DNA from 2 places in the Streptomyces aquilus genome. Region 2 is predicted to be linked to the other one. Evidence: predicted binding sites of a transcription regulator. Region 2 holds the regulator's gene; the other holds the start of a gene.
The links. Region 2 encodes HrcA, which represses chaperone genes, less so after heat shock. Its sites were predicted from a motif close to TTNGCACTCNGNNNNNCNGAGTGCNAA; they were not measured.
Positions count from the first base shown of each region.

Region 1 (8,171 bases), 1.3 Mb from region 2:
GGACGGGCTCGCCGCAATCCTCGCGCACCCCGCGAAAACCATCGTCGCGCTCGACTTCGACGGCACCCTCGCCCCGATCGTCGCCGACCCGGAGCAGGCGCGGGCCCACCCCGACGCCGTGCCCGCGCTCGCCGCCCTCGCGCCGAAGATCGCCGCGGTCGCCGTCGTCACCGGCAGGCCCCCCGGAGTCGCCGTACGCCTCGGCGGCTTCGCCGGTGTCCCCGGCCTCGAACATCTCGTCGTCCTCGGCCACTACGGCGCCGAGCGCTGGGACGCGGTCACCGGCGAGGTCACCGCGCCCGCCCCGCACCCCGGTGTCGCCGCGGTCCGCGCGGAGCTGCCCGGCTTCCTCGACGGCATCGGTGCCTGGCAGGGCACCTGGATCGAGGAGAAGGGGCGGGCCGTCGCGGTCCACACGCGCAGGGCCGAGGACCCGCAGGCCGCCTTCGACGCACTGCGCGCCCCGCTCACCGACCTCGCCACCCGGCACGGCCTGATCGTCGAACCCGGCCGCCTCGTCCTGGAACTCCGCCCGCCCGGCATGGACAAGGGCCGGGCCCTGACGGACTACGTCCGCGAACTGGGCGCCGAGGCCGTCCTGTACGCCGGCGACGACCTCGGGGACCTCCCGGCCTTCGCCGCGGTGGAGAAACTCCGCTCCGACGGCGTTCCGGGCCTCCTCGTGTGCAGCACGGGCAGCGAGGAGGTGGCCGACCTGAAGGAACGGGCGGATCTGGTGGTGAACGGCCCGGCGGGATTGGTACGGCTGCTGGGGCAACTGGCGGGGACGCTTCCTCAGCCCCCCAACGCCGCCAGCTGATCAAGGAACCATTGCGCGGGCGGCAACGCGGTAGCGGCGGCAGCCAGCCGCTTCGTGCGTTCCGCCCGCTCGCCCGGCGCCATCGTCAGCGCCTCGTGCAGCGCGTCGGCGGTGCCGATCACGTCGTACGGGTTCACCACGATCGCGTCGTCGCCCAGCTCCTCGTACGCCCCCGCCTCCCGCGACAGCACCAGCGCGCACCCCTCGTCGGAGACGACCGGCACCTCCTTCGCGACGAGGTTCATGCCGTCGCGGATGGGGTTGACGAGCGCCACGTCGGCGAGCCGGTAGGCGGCGAGGGAGCGGGCGAAGTCGTCCTTGACGTGCAGCACCACCGGGGTCCAGCCCGGCGTGCCGTACGTCGAGTTGATCTCGTCGGCCAGGCGCTGCACCTCGGCGGTGTAGTCCCGGTAGACGGCCAGGTCCTGCCGGGACGGGTAGGCGAACGCCACGTGCACGACCCGCTCCCGCCACTCGGGCCGGGTCTGAAGCAGATGCTCGTAGGCGCGCAGCCCCCGCACGATGTTCTTCGACAGCTCGGTCCGGTCGACCCGGACGATCGCCCGGCGCCCCTCGCCGATCTCCGCCTTCAGCGCGGTCATCCGCTCGGCCACGTCCGCCTCGTGCGAGCGCTCGCGCAGGAAGTCCGCGTCCGCGCCGAGCCCGTGCACCCCGATCCGGGTGTCGCCGAGCCCGCCGGTGATCTCCGCCGCGCACGCCTCGAACGCCGACGCCCAGCGCCGGGTCAGGAACCCCAGCCGGTCGGCGCCCAGCATGCCCCGCAGCACCTGCTCGGCCACGTCGTCCGGCAGCATCCGGAAGTACTCCGGCGGCGCCCACGGCGTGTGCGAGAAGTGCCCGATCCGCAGGTCGGGGCGGAGCGCGCGGAGCATGCCCGGCACCAGGGTGAGGTGGTAGTCCTGCACGACGACCGCCGCACCCCGCGCCGCCTCCTGCGCGAGCGCCTCGGCGAAGGCGCGGTTGTACGTCTCGTACGACGCCCACTGGCGCCGGAACTCCGCGTCGAAGACCGGCTCCAGCGGGGTCTGGTACAGCATGTGGTGGACGAACCACAGGACCGAGTTGGCGATGCCGTTGTACGCGTCCGCGTGCACGTCGGCCGGGATGTCGAGCATCCGCACCCCGGCCTCGCCCACCCCGCGCCGCACGGCCTCGCGGTCGCCGTCGCTCAGCGCCGAGCACACCCACAGCGCGTCCGCGTCCGACCCGATCGCCGACAGCCCCGAGACCAGCCCACCGCCGCCGCGCCGCGCGGACAGCGTGCCGTCCGCCTGGACGTCGTACGAGACCGGTCCCCGGTTGGAGGCCACCAGGACCCGCGCAGCACCGAACGTTGAAGCGATACGAGCCATACGGATCAACCTAGCCCGGCCACGGATTGCTCAAACGTTCGTCCGGTTCCCCGGGGTACCGGTCCGGCGGGGTCAGGCCACCTTTCGTTCCGCGTACTCCGCGATGTCCGCCATCGGCGGGCGTTCCTCCGTGTCCACGGAGTAGGTGCGCGGTTCGAAACCGGTCTCGCCCCGCTCGAACTGGGTGAGGGCGGGGCGGATCAGATGGCCGCGGGCCAGGCGGAGCTGGGCCGTGCGGTAGATCGCGGCGGACATCCGGCCGAGGGCCTGGCCGTCCTGGTGGCGGTGCTTGCGGACGCCCACGTCGACCTGGGCGAGCGCGTCGAGGCCGACCAGGTGCAGGGCGTCGACCAGCATGCCGAGCTCGACGCCGTAGCCGACGGGGAACGGCAGCTGTTCCAGCAGCGAGCGGCGGGCCGCGTACTCGCCGCCCAGGGGCTGCACGAAGCCCGCCAGCTGCGGCCAGTGCATGTTGAGCAGCGGGCGGGCCATCAGCTCGGTCACCCGGCCGCCCTGGCCCGCCGCGCCGCCCAGCGGGCGGTCGTACATGGCCTTGACCAGGTCGACCTCGGGCTCGGTCAGCAGCGGGCCGACGATCCCGGTGACGAAGTCGGAGGAGAACTCCTTCAGGTCGGCGTCGATGAAACAGACGATGTCACCGCTGGTCACCAGCAGCGACCGCCACAGCACCTCGCCCTTGCCGGGCACGGTGGGGATACGGGGCAGGATCTCGTCGCGGTGCACCACCGTGGCCCCGGCCGCGGCCGCCACCTGCGACGTCCGGTCGGTCGACCCGGAGTCGACGACGACGATCTCGTCGACGAGCGGGACCTGCTGCATCAAGTCGTGGCGGATGATCGCGACGATGTCGCCGACCGTCTCCTCCTCGTTGAGCGCGGGCAGCACGACGCTCACCGACTGTTTCGTGCGTTGCTTGGCAGCCAGGATCTGGTGGAGCGGGCGATCGGTCACCGACCAGGAGCGGGTGGTCAGCCAGCGCTCGACTTCGTTCAGCACAGTGCGCGGCTCCTCTGCGTTCTTTCGGCGAGCTGGACCCCGTCTGTGATCCATCTCGCGGTTCGGACGACTATCTCAACTGTCCTGGTCGTCGGTTACAGTCTTGAACAACGCGGATGACCATCGCATGTCCTGGCTCGTCCGATGTTCACAACTTCATACCGCTCATCCAGAGGGGCAGAGGGATACGGCCCGATGAAGCCCCGGCAACCCTCCAGCCGGTCTCGTAGCGATCAGTATCGATCGCACCGCGAGGCTCCCGGCTAGGGAAGGTGCCAAATCCGTCTCACGGCGAGATGCGTCGTGAGGAAGATGAGGAGAAAGGGCCTCGCCTCTCATGGCTGCGCAGACTGTTGCAAGCACCACCGATTCCGCCTCCACCAGCGTAGACCTCGGTCCCGCCGCGGCGCTCAGCTGCCGTGAATGCGGCCACCGGGTGCCGCTCGGCCCGGTCTTCGCGTGCGAGGAGTGTTTCGGCCCGCTCGAGATCGCCTACGACTTCTCCGCCTACGACGCCGAGGAGCTCCGCAAGCAGATCGAGGCGGGACCCGCGAACATCTGGCGCTACGCACCGCTGCTGCCCGTCCCCGCGGACGTGGCCGGCAAGCCCAACATCAACCCCGGCTGGACCAAGCTCGTCCAGGCCGACAACCTCGCCCGCGAACTGGGTGTCGAGGCCGGCAAGCTCTTCGTGAAGGACGACTCCGGCAACCCGACGCACTCCTTCAAGGACCGGGTCGTCGCCCAGGCCATCGAGGCCGCCCGCGTCTTCGGCTTCACCACGCTCTCCTGCTCCTCCACCGGCAACCTCGCGGGTGCCGTCGGCGCCGCCGCCGCCCGCGCCGGCTTCCGCTCCTGCGTGTTCATCCCGCACGACCTGGAGCAGGGCAAGGTCGTCATGGCCGCTGTATACGGCGGTGAGCTCGTCGGCATCGAGGGCAATTACGACGACGTGAACCGCTTCTGCTCCGAGCTGATCGGCGACCCGGCCGGCGAGGGCTGGGGCTTCGTCAACGTCAACCTGCGGCCGTACTACGCGGAGGGGTCCAAGACCCTGGCGTACGAGATCTGCGAGCAGCTCGGCTGGCGGCTCCCGGACCAGCTGGTCGTCCCGATCGCCTCCGGCTCGCAGCTCACGAAGATCGACAAGGGGCTCCAGGAGCTGATCAAGCTCGGGCTGGTCGAGGACAAGCCGTACAAGATCTTCGGCGCCCAGGCGGAGGGCTGCTCGCCGGTGTCCGTCGCCTACAAGGCGGGCCACGACGTCGTCCGTCCCCAGAAGCCGAACACCATCGCCAAGTCCCTCGCCATCGGCAACCCGGCCGACGGCCCCTACGTCCTCGACATCGCGCGCCGCACGGGCGGTGCCGTGGAGGACGTCAACGACGAGCAGATCGTCGACGCGATCAAGCTGCTGGCCCGCACGGAGGGCATCTTCGCGGAGACCGCCGGTGGTGTGACCGTGGGCGTGACTCGAAAGCTGATCGAGAACGGGTTGCTGGATCCGACGTTGACGACCGTTGTGCTGAACACGGGCGATGGGCTGAAGACGCTGGATGCGGTGGCGGGTACGGGGCTTACCGCGACCATCCGCCCCAACCTCGATTCGTTCCGTGAGGCCGGCCTCGCATAACCGTTTTCGTCTGCGGGCCGGTGGGGGCTGGTCGCGCAGTTCCCCCCGCCCCTAGGTGTGTCACCCTGACCGGAGGTTCCAACGTGAGCGTCACCGTCCGCATCCCCACCATCCTGCGCACCTACACCGGCGGGCAGGCCGAGGTCGCCGCCGAGGGTGCCACCCTCGCCGACGTCATCGCCGACCTGGAGAAGAACCACACGGGCATCGCCGCCCGCGTCCTCGACGACCAGGGCAAGCTGCGCCGCTTCGTCAACGTGTACGTCAACGACGACGACGTCCGCTTCGAGCAGGGCCTGGAGACCGCCACCCCGGACGGCGCGGGCGTCTCGATCATCCCGGCCGTCGCCGGCGGCTGACCGAATGACCGAACATTACCTTCGGTAACGCTCATTACCGAGAGTTCATTGAATTGCCCCCTCCGTGAGAGAAGCGGAGGGGGCAATTCTCTATGGTTGAGCGCGGTACAGTTGGGGAACCTGCTGCGCCTTCCATGCCACACGCATATGAGTACCTGCTCCACTTGCGTCGAGAAGTAGCCAAAGTGTGCGGTTCTTTTGCGAGTTTTGTGCCTTTTATGGGGCCCGACTTGCCCTGAGTTCGGGTGAATTCTCACTACATTCCGGACCCCGCACGTCCAGAATTCTCGTCCGATTGACCTGTTGCAGACGGCAGTTGGACAGATACATTCAGCCGCGGTCGACGCGTTCCGGCGCACGCCCCCAATCCGTGGGGGGTGAGGTCTGACCCGGATCCGCGAAGTGTGGATCTGTGCAAGGGCCAGTAATAGGGGAGTTAGGCATGGCTCAGGGCACCGTCAAGTGGTTCAACGCGGAGAAGGGGTACGGCTTCATCGCGGTCGACGGTGGTGCGGATGTTTTCGTCCACTACAGCGCGATCCAGATGGACGGGTACCGCACCCTGGAAGAGGGCCAGCGGGTGGAGTTCGAGATCTCGCAGGGCCAGAAGGGCCCGCAGGCCGACATGGTTCGCGTCACCGCCTGATCGCGCGACCGACCAAACCGCAAGCGACGTCTTCTGTTGAAGGGCTCGTACCTCGCGAGGGGTACGGGCCCTTCGGCCTGTCCGGGGCGGGTCGAGGGCTGGTGGCGGGGCCGCCCGATCCCCGGGAGGCGCTTGCACTCGCAGGGGCCGAGTGCTAATCATTGGCGTTAGCACTCTGAAGGTGAGAGTGACAAAGAAGGACCGGGTCGGTGAGGCCCGCAGGCCAGGTGGGGCAAGGAACCACGAGGTGTGCGAGCCGTCCGTCGCGGGCGCGGGCGCGGTCCGAAGGAATCACCCCCAGTCCTGGAGGGACCACTTCACATGGCCAAGATCATCGCGTTCGACGAGGAGGCGCGGCGCGGCCTCGAGCGCGGCATGAACCAGCTCGCGGACGCCGTCAAGGTGACGCTCGGCCCCAAGGGTCGCAACGTCGTCCTCGAGAAGAAGTGGGGCGCCCCCACGATCACCAACGATGGTGTGTCCATCGCCAAGGAGATCGAGCTCGAGGACCCGTACGAGAAGATCGGCGCCGAGCTGGTCAAGGAAGTCGCGAAGAAGACCGACGACGTAGCCGGTGACGGCACGACGACCGCGACCGTCCTGGCCCAGGCCCTGGTGCGCGAGGGTCTGCGCAACGTGGCCGCCGGTGCCAACCCGATGGCTCTCAAGCGCGGTATCGAGAAGGCCGTCGAGGCCGTCTCCGGTGCCCTCCTTGAGCAGGCGAAGGATGTCGAGACCAAGGAGCAGATCGCTTCCACGGCCTCCATCTCCGCCGCCGACACCCAGATCGGCGAGCTCATCGCCGAGGCGATGGACAAGGTCGGCAAGGAAGGCGTCATCACCGTCGAGGAGTCCCAGACCTTCGGTCTGGAGCTGGAGCTGACGGAGGGTATGCGCTTCGACAAGGGCTACATCTCCGCCTACTTCGCCACCGACATGGAGCGTATGGAGGCGTCGCTCGACGACCCGTACATCCTGATCGCCAACTCCAAGATCGGCTCCGTCAAGGACCTGCTCCCGCTCCTGGAGAAGGTCATGCAGTCGGGCAAGCCGCTGCTGATCATCGCCGAGGACGTCGAGGGCGAGGCCCTGTCGACCCTGGTCGTCAACAAGATCCGCGGCACCTTCAAGTCCGTCGCCGTCAAGGCCCCGGGCTTCGGTGACCGCCGCAAGGCCATGCTCGGCGACATCGCCATCCTCACGGGCGGCGAGGTCATCTCCGAGGAGGTCGGCCTCAAGCTGGAGAACGCGACCCTGGACCTCCTGGGCCGCGCCCGCAAGGTCGTCATCACCAAGGACGAGACCACCATCGTCGACGGTGCCGGCTCCGCCGACCAGGTCGCCGGTCGCGTGAACCAGATCCGCGCCGAGATCGAGAACAGCGACTCCGACTACGACCGCGAGAAGCTCCAGGAGCGCCTGGCGAAGCTCGCCGGTGGCGTCGCCGTCATCAAGGCCGGTGCCGCGACCGAGGTCGAGCTCAAGGAGCGCAAGCACCGCATCGAGGACGCCGTGCGCAACGCCAAGGCGGCCGTCGAGGAGGGCATCGTCGCCGGTGGTGGCGTGGCCCTGCTCCAGGCCTCCGGTGTCTTCGAGAAGCTGGAGCTGGAGGGTGACGAGGCGACCGGCGCCGCCGCCGTCAAGCTCGCCCTTGAGGCCCCGCTGAAGCAGATCGCCGTCAACGCCGGCCTCGAGGGTGGCGTCGTGGTGGAGAAGGTCCGCAACCTCACCCCGGGTCACGGCCTCAACGCCGCGACCGGTGAGTACGTCGACCTGGTCAAGGAAGGCATCATCGACCCGGCGAAGGTCACGCGCTCCGCGCTCCAGAACGCCGCGTCGATCGCCGCGCTCTTCCTCACCACCGAGGCCGTCATCGCCGACAAGCCGGAGAAGGCCGCCGCGCCCGCCGGTGGCGGCATGCCGGGCGGTGACATGGACTTCTGATCCCCGGCGGATCGGACTCGTCCTAACCGAGGGCGGCACCCCCTGTTCCGACAGGGGGTGCCGCCCTCGGGCGTTTCCGGAGGTGGGCGGGATCACAGGGGCCGGAGGAAATGGAGGGGTGTCCTGAGCGGTTGCTCAGTGCGTAGTGTCCATGCGTATGCACATACCCGCTGGTACCCCACCGCTAGGAGCCCCCGCGTGACCGCCTCCCCCACCCGCGCCGCCGAGATCCTCGCCCGGCCGATCGCGATCAACGGTCTGACCGTCCCGAACCGCATCGTGATGGCGCCGATGACCCGGATGTTCTCCCCGGGCGGTATCCCGGGCGCCGACGTGGCCTCGTACTACGCGCGGCGCGCCGCGGCGGGCGTCGGCCTGG
Region 1 covers NZ_CP034463.1:4,966,814-4,974,984, reverse strand. Annotated here, with positions in the region: gene otsB (trehalose-phosphatase) at 1-820, shown strand, start outside; gene EJC51_RS22865 (alpha,alpha-trehalose-phosphate synthase (UDP-forming)) at 796-2,184, opposite strand; gene EJC51_RS22860 (glucosyl-3-phosphoglycerate synthase) at 2,266-3,210, opposite strand; SAM riboswitch class I at 3,373-3,529, shown strand; gene thrC (threonine synthase) at 3,548-4,843, shown strand; gene EJC51_RS22850 (ubiquitin-like small modifier protein 1) at 4,927-5,202, shown strand; gene EJC51_RS22845 (cold-shock protein) at 5,645-5,848, shown strand; gene groL (chaperonin GroEL) at 6,170-7,792, shown strand; gene EJC51_RS22835 (NADH:flavin oxidoreductase) at 7,991-8,171, shown strand, end outside.
Region 1: the regulator HrcA is predicted to act here: its motif matches at 6,016-6,042, upstream of groL (chaperonin GroEL).

Region 2 (8,171 bases):
GATTGACGCAGCCGTGCGAGCCGCCGCTGTACAGGTCGCCGTTGCTGCCGTGGAAGGCCTGGCCCTCGTCGAAGAACTGGGCGTACGGCATCGGCGCCTCGTACAGGTCGGAGTAGTGGTCGATCTCCCGCCAGTAGACGGTGTGCCATCCGGTGCGGGTCTCGTAGCCGTCGCGGCCGGAGCGGATCGGCACCGGCGCGAACACCACCCGGCTCCCCTTCTGCACCCACATCAGCTGCCGGTCCAGGTCCACACAGGCGACCCGGTACGCGCGCACCGGGCAGCGGCCGGCCGCGTTCGGGTTCGCGCGGGCCTCCACCACCAGCATGGTCCGGTACGTCGCGAGGCCCGCGTACCCGTCGGCGGGCCGGACGCCGTTGCGGGACTGGAAGGCACGGATCGCCTCGCAGTCCGCCGCCGACTGCCGCCCGTCCACCCCGAGCCGCAGATGCCGCTCCAGCTCCCGCTGGTAGGGGCCGGTGCCGGTGGTGCAGGGCACGGGGGCGGCGGTGGCGGGGGCGGCCAGGGCGAGGGCGAGTAGGAGGCCGGCGAGCGGTGCGGAGGTGGCGGTGCGGAGCGGCCTGGACGTGCCCATGACGGCCTCCTGTCTCGATGTGCCCGGACCTCCAGCAATACGGCAGCGGGCCCCGACCGGCGGCCCGGACTGAGCCATCCGGGCCCGTCGCCGACGTACGGGACAATGGGACACATGCCTTCCGCACTCCCCGACGGCGAGCCCGTCCCCGACGACGGCGCACTCCCCGCGCACGCGCTCTCCGGAGCCGCCGAGCGCCCCCTCGGGTTCTATCTGCACGTCCCCTACTGCGCGACCCGCTGCGGGTACTGCGACTTCAACACCTACACCGCGACCGAGCTGCGCGGCACCGGCGGCGTCCTCGCCTCCCGCGACAACTACGCCGACACCCTGATCGACGAGATCAGGCTGGCCCGGAAGGTGCTGGGGGACGACCCGCGCGAGGTCCGCACGGTGTTCGTGGGCGGCGGTACGCCGACCCTGCTGGCCGCGGATGATCTCGTCCGGATGCTGGCCGCGATCCGCGACGAGTTCGGCCTCGCGGCGGACGCCGAGGTCACCACGGAGGCGAACCCGGAGTCGGTGGACCCGGCCTATCTGGCCACCCTGCGCGCGGGCGGCTTCAACAGGATCTCCTTCGGCATGCAGAGCGCGAAGCAGCATGTGCTGCGCGTGCTGGACCGGACCCACACGCCGGGGCGCCCCGAGGCGTGCGTGGCGGAGGCGCGGGCGGCGGGCTTCGAGCACGTCAACCTGGACCTGATCTACGGCACCCCGGGCGAGTCGGACGACGACTGGCGGGCCTCCCTGGACGCGGCGATCGGCGCCGGCCCCGACCACGTCTCGGCGTACGCGCTGATCGTCGAGGAGGGCACCCAGCTGGCCCGGCGCATCCGCCGCGGCGAGGTCCCCATGACCGACGACGACGTCCACGCGGACCGGTACCTGATCGCGGAGGACGCGTTCGCGGCCGCCGGCTTCGACTGGTACGAGGTCTCGAACTGGGCGACCTCCGAGGCCGGGCGGTGCCTCCACAACGAGCTGTACTGGCGCGGCGCGGACTGGTGGGGCGCGGGGCCGGGAGCGCACTCGCACGTCGGCGGGGTGCGCTGGTGGAACGTGAAGCACCCCGGCGCGTACGCGGCGGCGCTGGCGGCGGGACGCTCGCCGGGGGCGGGGCGTGAGGTGCTGTCGGAGGAGGACCGGAGGGTCGAGCGGATTCTGCTGGAGCTGCGGTTGAGGGAGGGTGTGCCGCTTGACCTGCTCCGGGAGGAGGGTCTGCGGGCCGCTCGCCGGGCGCTGTCGGACGGGCTTCTGCGACAGGAGCCGTACGACGAGGGACGTGCGGTGCTGACGCTTCGGGGGCGGCTGCTGGCGGATGCGGTGGTGCGGGACCTGGTGGATTAGGCGCCCTCAGCGCGTCTTTCCTACGCCGTGACGAAATCGATCAGTTCCTCCACTCGGCCCAGGAGCTCCGGCTCCAGGTCCTTGTAGGAGTTCACCCGCTTCAGGATCGCCTGCCACACCGCGCCCGTGTTCTCCGACGGCCAGCCCAGGGCCTTGCACACGCCCGTCTTCCAGTCCTGGCCGTGCGGGACACGCGGCCACGCCGCGATGCCCAGGGACGACGGCTTCACCGCCTCCCAGATGTCGATGTACGGGTGGCCCACGACGAGCGCGTGGTCGCTCGTGACCTGCTGGGCGATCCGCCACTCCTTCGTGCCCGGCACCAAGTGGTCCACCAGGACGCCCAGCCGCGCGTCCGGGCCCGGCGCGAACTCCGCGACGATCGACGGGAGGTCGTCCACGCCCTCCAGGTACTCCACCACCACGCCCTCGATGCGCAGGTCGTCGCCCCACACCTTCTCGACCAGTTCGGCGTCGTGCCGGCCCTCGACGTAGATGCGGCCGGCGCGGGCCACGCGTGCCCAGGCGCCGGGGACGGCCACCGAGCCGGAAGCCGTACGGGTGGGACGTACCGGAGCCGACGACGTCGGGCGTACGAGCGTCACCACCCTGCCCTCCAGCAGGAAGCCCCTCGGCTCCAACGGGAACACCCGGAGCTTGCCGAAGCGGTCCTCCAGGGTCACCGTGCCCGCCTCGCAGCGGATCACCGCGCCGCAGAAACCGGTGCCCGGCTCCTCGACCACCAGGCCGGGCTCGGCCGGGACCTCCGGGACGGGCTTCGGCTTCTTCCACGGCGGGGTCAGGTCGGCGGAGTACTGGCGCATTCGGATGACGATAGGAGAAGCCCGCGGCGGGTCAGTGCGACACGCCGAAACGCCGTGCCAGGGCGTCGCGCTGGGCCCGTACGAACGCCGCGTCCACCACCGCTCCGTGACCGGGCACGTACAGCGCGTCCTCGCCGCCCAGCTCCAGGAGCCGGTCCAGGGCGGCCGGCCAGTGCGACGGTACGGCGTCCGGGCCCGCCTGCGGCTCGCCGGACTCCTCGACCAGGTCGCCGCAGAACACCACTTCGGGCGAGCCCGGGACGAGGACGGCGAGATCGTGGGCCGTGTGCCCAGGGCCGACGTTCGCCAGCAGGACCTGCCGGCCGCCGCCGAGGTCGAGGGTCCACTCGCCGGAGACCAGATGGCGGGGGTGGGGGAGGGCGTCGACCGCCTCGTCGGCCAGGTGCTCCGCCAGCCCCTCCCGTACCGCGTCCGCGCGCAGCTCCGCGCGGGCCTGGTGCTGATCGAGGAGCGTGTCCATGCCGACCGGACCGAACACCTCCGCGCCCGCGAACGCGGCCGCGCCGAAGACATGGTCGAAGTGGGGGTGGGTGAGCGCGAGATGGGTCACACGGTGCCCGGCGAGCGCCTCCGCCTGCGCGCGCAGCCGCGCCCCCTCCGCGAGACTCGACCCGGCGTCCACCAACAGGGCCGTGTCCGCGCCGACGACCAGCCCCGCCGTGCAGTCCCAGACCGGCAGCCGGCATCGGCCCACCCCGGCCGCCACCCTCTGCCACCCCAGCTCTTCCCAAGTCACCGTCATACCGCGACGCTAGCGGTACAGGCGGTCACACCCGGGCCGACCTTGCCCGGGTGGTACCCCGCCGCCGTACACTGGGCCGCGGGGAACGCTGGCACTCGGACGGACAGAGTGCCAGGCGGGGGCCTGGGGAACGACTTCTGGAGGTGTGCGCGGATGCTGAGTGAACGCAGGCTTCAGGTGCTGCGCGCCATCGTCCAGGACTACGTCGGCACCGAGGAGCCCGTGGGTTCCAAGGCCCTCACCGAGCGGCACAACCTCGGCGTCTCCCCGGCGACCGTGCGCAACGACATGGCCGCCCTGGAGGACGAGGGGTTCATCGCCCAGCCGCACACCAGCGCCGGGCGCATCCCCACCGACAAGGGCTATCGGCTGTTCGTCGACAAGCTCGCGGGCGTCAAGCCGATGACCGCGCCCGAGCGGCGCGCCATCCAGAACTTCCTCGACGGCGCCGTCGACCTCGACGACGTGGTGGCCCGCACCGTGCGGCTGCTCGCGCAGCTCACCCGGCAGGTGGCGGTGGTGCAGTACCCGTCGCTGACGCGGTCCACCGTGCGGCACGTGGAGCTGCTCTCGCTCGCTCCCGCGCGCGTGATGCTCGTCCTGATCACCGACACGGGCCGGGTCGAGCAGCGCATGATCGACTGCCCGGCGCCCTTCGGGGAGGCCTCGCTGGCCGATCTGCGGGCGCGCCTCAACAGCAGGGTCGCGGGGCGTCGCTTCACCGACGTGCCGCGACTGGTCGAGGACCTGCCCGAAGGCTTCGACGTCGAGGATCGGGGTACGGTCGCGACTGTGCTCTCCACTCTGCTGGAGACACTCGTCGAGGAGAACGAGGAGCGGTTGATGATCGGCGGCACCGCCAATCTCACCCGCTTCGGACATGACTTCCCCCTCACCATCCGGCCCGTCCTGGAGGCGCTGGAGGAGCAGGTCGTGCTCCTCAAGTTGCTTGGCGAGGCAGGGGATTCGGGCATGACCGTACGCATCGGTCACGAGAACGCCTATGAGGGACTCAACTCAACTTCGGTGGTGTCGGTCGGCTACGGTTCGGGCGGCGAGGCAGTAGCCAAGCTCGGCGTGGTCGGACCGACCCGCATGGATTACCCGGGAACGATGGGAGCGGTACGCGCAGTGGCACGGTACGTCGGACAGATCCTGGCGGAGTCGTAAGTGGCCACGGACTACTACGCCGTTCTCGGCGTGCGCCGCGACGCGTCGCAGGATGAGATCAAGAAGGCGTTCCGTCGGCTCGCACGCGAGCTGCACCCGGACGTCAACCCGGATCCGAAGACCCAGGAGCGGTTCAAGGAGATCAACGCCGCTTACGAGGTCTTGTCGGACCCGCAGAAGAAGCAGGTCTACGACCTCGGCGGCGACCCGCTGTCCCAGGCGGGCGGCGGCGGCGCGGGCGGCTTCGGTGCCGGTGGCTTCGGGAACTTCTCGGACATCATGGACGCGTTCTTCGGTACGGCGTCCCAGCGCGGTCCGCGCTCGCGCACCCGGCGCGGCCAGGACGCGATGATCCGGCTGGAGATCGAGCTTGACGAGGCGGCCTTCGGCACCACGAAGGACATCCAGGTCGACACCGCGATCGTCTGCTCCACCTGCAACGGTGAGGGTGCGGCGCCGGGGACCTCCGCGCAGACGTGTGACATGTGCCGGGGCCGCGGTGAGGTCTCCCAGGTCACCCGGTCCTTCCTGGGCCAGGTCATGACCTCGCGGCCCTGCCCGCAGTGCCAGGGCTTCGGCACGGTCGTGCCGACGCCGTGCCCCGAGTGCGCCGGTGACGGCCGGGTCCGCTCGCGTCGCACGCTGACCGTGAAGATCCCGGCCGGTGTCGACAACGGCACGCGGATCCAGCTCGCGGGTGAGGGCGAGGTCGGGCCCGGTGGCGGTCCCGCCGGTGACCTGTACGTCGAGATCCATGAGCTGCCGCACCCGATGTTCCAGCGGCGCGGTGACGATCTGCACTGCACGGTGACGATCCCGATGACGGCGGCGGCGCTCGGCACGAAGGTGCCGCTGGAGACGCTGGACGGCCTGGAGGAGGTCGACATCCGGCCGGGCACCCAGTCCGGGCAGTCGATCCCGCTGCACGGCCGCGGTGTCACGCATCTGCGGGGCGGCGGCCGGGGCGATCTCATCGTGCACGTCGAGGTACAGACCCCGAACAAGCTGGACCCGGAGCAGGAGCGACTGCTGCGCGAACTGGCGAAGCTGCGCGGCGAGGAGCGGCCCCAGGGTCAGTTCCAGCCGGGGCAGCAAGGGCTGTTCTCGCGGTTGAAGGACGCGTTCAACGGGCGCTGAGGTGAACTGGGCGTACTGCTGGGGGTCCGGGGGTCGGCCCCCGGGCGGACACAGTCGGCCGGGGCAGCAAGGGCTGTTCTCGCGGTTGAAGGACGCGTTCAACGGGCGCTGAGGCGGGAGGGGCGCCGGCGCCGTGAGGTGATCGGTGCCTTCTTGTGCCAAGGGACTATGCCTGGGGAAGGCCGGATTCGGACTTGTTCGGGGGACGTGACACCATGCGGGCATGTCCTCCGCGCTGACCGATCTCTTCCCCTATCCGATCGTGCAGGCCCCCATGGCGGGCGGTGTCTCCGTGCCGCAGCTCGCGGCCGCCGTGTCCGAGGCCGGGGGGCTCGGGTTCCTTGCCGCCGGGTACAAGACGGCCGACGGCATGTACCAGGAGATCAAGCAGTTGCGCGGGCTGACCGGGCGGCCTTTCGGCGTGAACCTCTTCATGCCGCAGCCCGAGTACGCCGATCCCGCGGCGGTCGACGTGTACGCCCACCAGCTCGCCGGTGAAGCGGCCTGGTACGAGACCGAGCTCGGCGACCGCGACAGCGGGCGGGACGACGGATACGACGCCAAGCTCGCCGTACTCCTCGACAACCCCGTCCCCGTCGTCTCCTTCCACTTCGGCGTGCCGAACGGTGAGGTGCTGGAGGCGCTGCGGCGGGCCGGGACCGTCACGCTCGTCACCGCGACCACCCCCGACGAGGCCCTCGCCGTCGAGCGGGCCGGGGCCGACGCGGTCATCGCGCAGGGCGTCGAGGCCGGCGGGCATCAGGGCACCCACCGGGACGTCCCCGAGAACGACGGCGCCGGGCTCGGGCTGCTCTCGCTCGTCGGGCAGATCCGGGAGACCGTCGGGATTCCCGTCGTCGCCGCCGGCGGCCTCATGCGCGGCAGCCAGATCGCCGCCGTGCTCGCCGCCGGCGCCAGTGCCGCCCAGCTCGGCACCGCCTTCCTCGCCACCCCCGAGTCCGGCGCCGCCGACCTCCACAAGCAGGCGCTGACCAACCCCCTCTTCGTGCGGACGGAACTCACCCGGGCCTTCTCCGGCCGGCCGGCCCGCGGGCTCGTCAACCGCTTCATGCGCGAGCACGGCCCGTACGCCCCCGCCGCCTACCCCGAGGTCCACCACCTGACCTCCCCCCTGCGCAAGGCCGCCGCCAAGGCCAAGGACGCGCAGGGCATGGCCCTGTGGGCGGGACAGGGGCACCGGATGGCCCGCCCGCTGCCCGCCGGGCAGCTCGTGGAGGTGCTGGCCGCCGAACTGGCCGACGCCACGACAGCGTTGTCGGCGTTCCGGGCCCTCGGAGGTGAGCCGCGATGACCGCTCCCGTGTTCGTCGTCGAGCACTTCGACGCCGCCGGCGGCGGCCACTACGTCCTCGACGGGCCCGAGGGACGGCATGCCGTCTCCGTGAAGCGCCTCCAGCCCGGCGAGGACGTCATCCTCACCGACGGGGCCGGACGGTGGGCCGACTGCGTCGTGCTCGGCACCGAGGGCAAGGACCGGCTGATCGTCCGGATGGACGGCGTCAGCGAGGAACCCGTGGCACAGCCGCGCATCACCGTCGTCCAGGCCCTTCCCAAGGGCGACCGGGGCGAACTCGCCGTCGAGACCATGACCGAGGTCGGCGTCGACGCGGTCGTGCCCTGGCAGGCGGCCCGTTGCATCACCCAGTGGAAGGGCGAGCGGGGGCTGAAGGCGCTCGGCAAGTGGCGGGCCACCGCCCGCGAGGCCGGCAAGCAGTCCCGGCGCCTCCGCTTCCCCGAGGTCGCGGACCTGGCGACGACCAAGCAGGTCGCGGCACTCCTCGCCGACGCCGACTTCGCCGCCGTGCTCCACTCCGACTTCGAACGCGGCAGCCGTCCGCTCGCCACCGCCGAACTCCCCGACGAGGGCGAGATCGTGCTCGTCGTCGGACCCGAAGGGGGCGTCGCCAAGGACGAGTTGGCGCTCTTCGAGGAGGCGGGTGCGGAGGCGTACGTGCTGGGTCCTACCGTGTTGCGTACGTCGACCGCCGGGACGGCGGCCGCGGCCCTGCTCCTCGGCCGCACCGGCCGCTGGTCCTGACCGAACCTCCGGGGGAAACACCGTGGAACTCGCCCAAGTACGGCTCCTCGTCACCGACTTCGCCGCCTGCTACCGCTTCTACGCCGAAGTCCTCGGCCTGAAGCCGCAGTCGGGGGCGACCGAGGGACCGTACGAGAAGTTCAGCCCCACCACCGGCTCGGCCGGCATCGCCCTCCAGGACCGGGCCATGATGGCCGGCGTCCTGGGCGAACTGGGCGACGAGGCGACCGGGCACCGTTCGCTGGTGGTGCTACGCGTCGACGACCTGGACTCCTAC
Region 2 covers NZ_CP034463.1:3,649,059-3,657,229, reverse strand. Annotated here, with positions in the region: gene EJC51_RS16850 (L,D-transpeptidase family protein) at 1-595, opposite strand, end outside; gene hemW (radical SAM family heme chaperone HemW) at 710-1,942, shown strand; gene EJC51_RS16840 (DUF3097 domain-containing protein) at 1,963-2,766, opposite strand; gene EJC51_RS16835 (MBL fold metallo-hydrolase) at 2,798-3,529, opposite strand; gene hrcA (heat-inducible transcriptional repressor HrcA) at 3,683-4,699, shown strand; gene dnaJ (molecular chaperone DnaJ) at 4,700-5,836, shown strand; gene EJC51_RS16820 (nitronate monooxygenase) at 6,060-7,148, shown strand; gene EJC51_RS16815 (16S rRNA (uracil(1498)-N(3))-methyltransferase) at 7,145-7,894, shown strand; gene EJC51_RS16810 (VOC family protein) at 7,917-8,171, shown strand, end outside.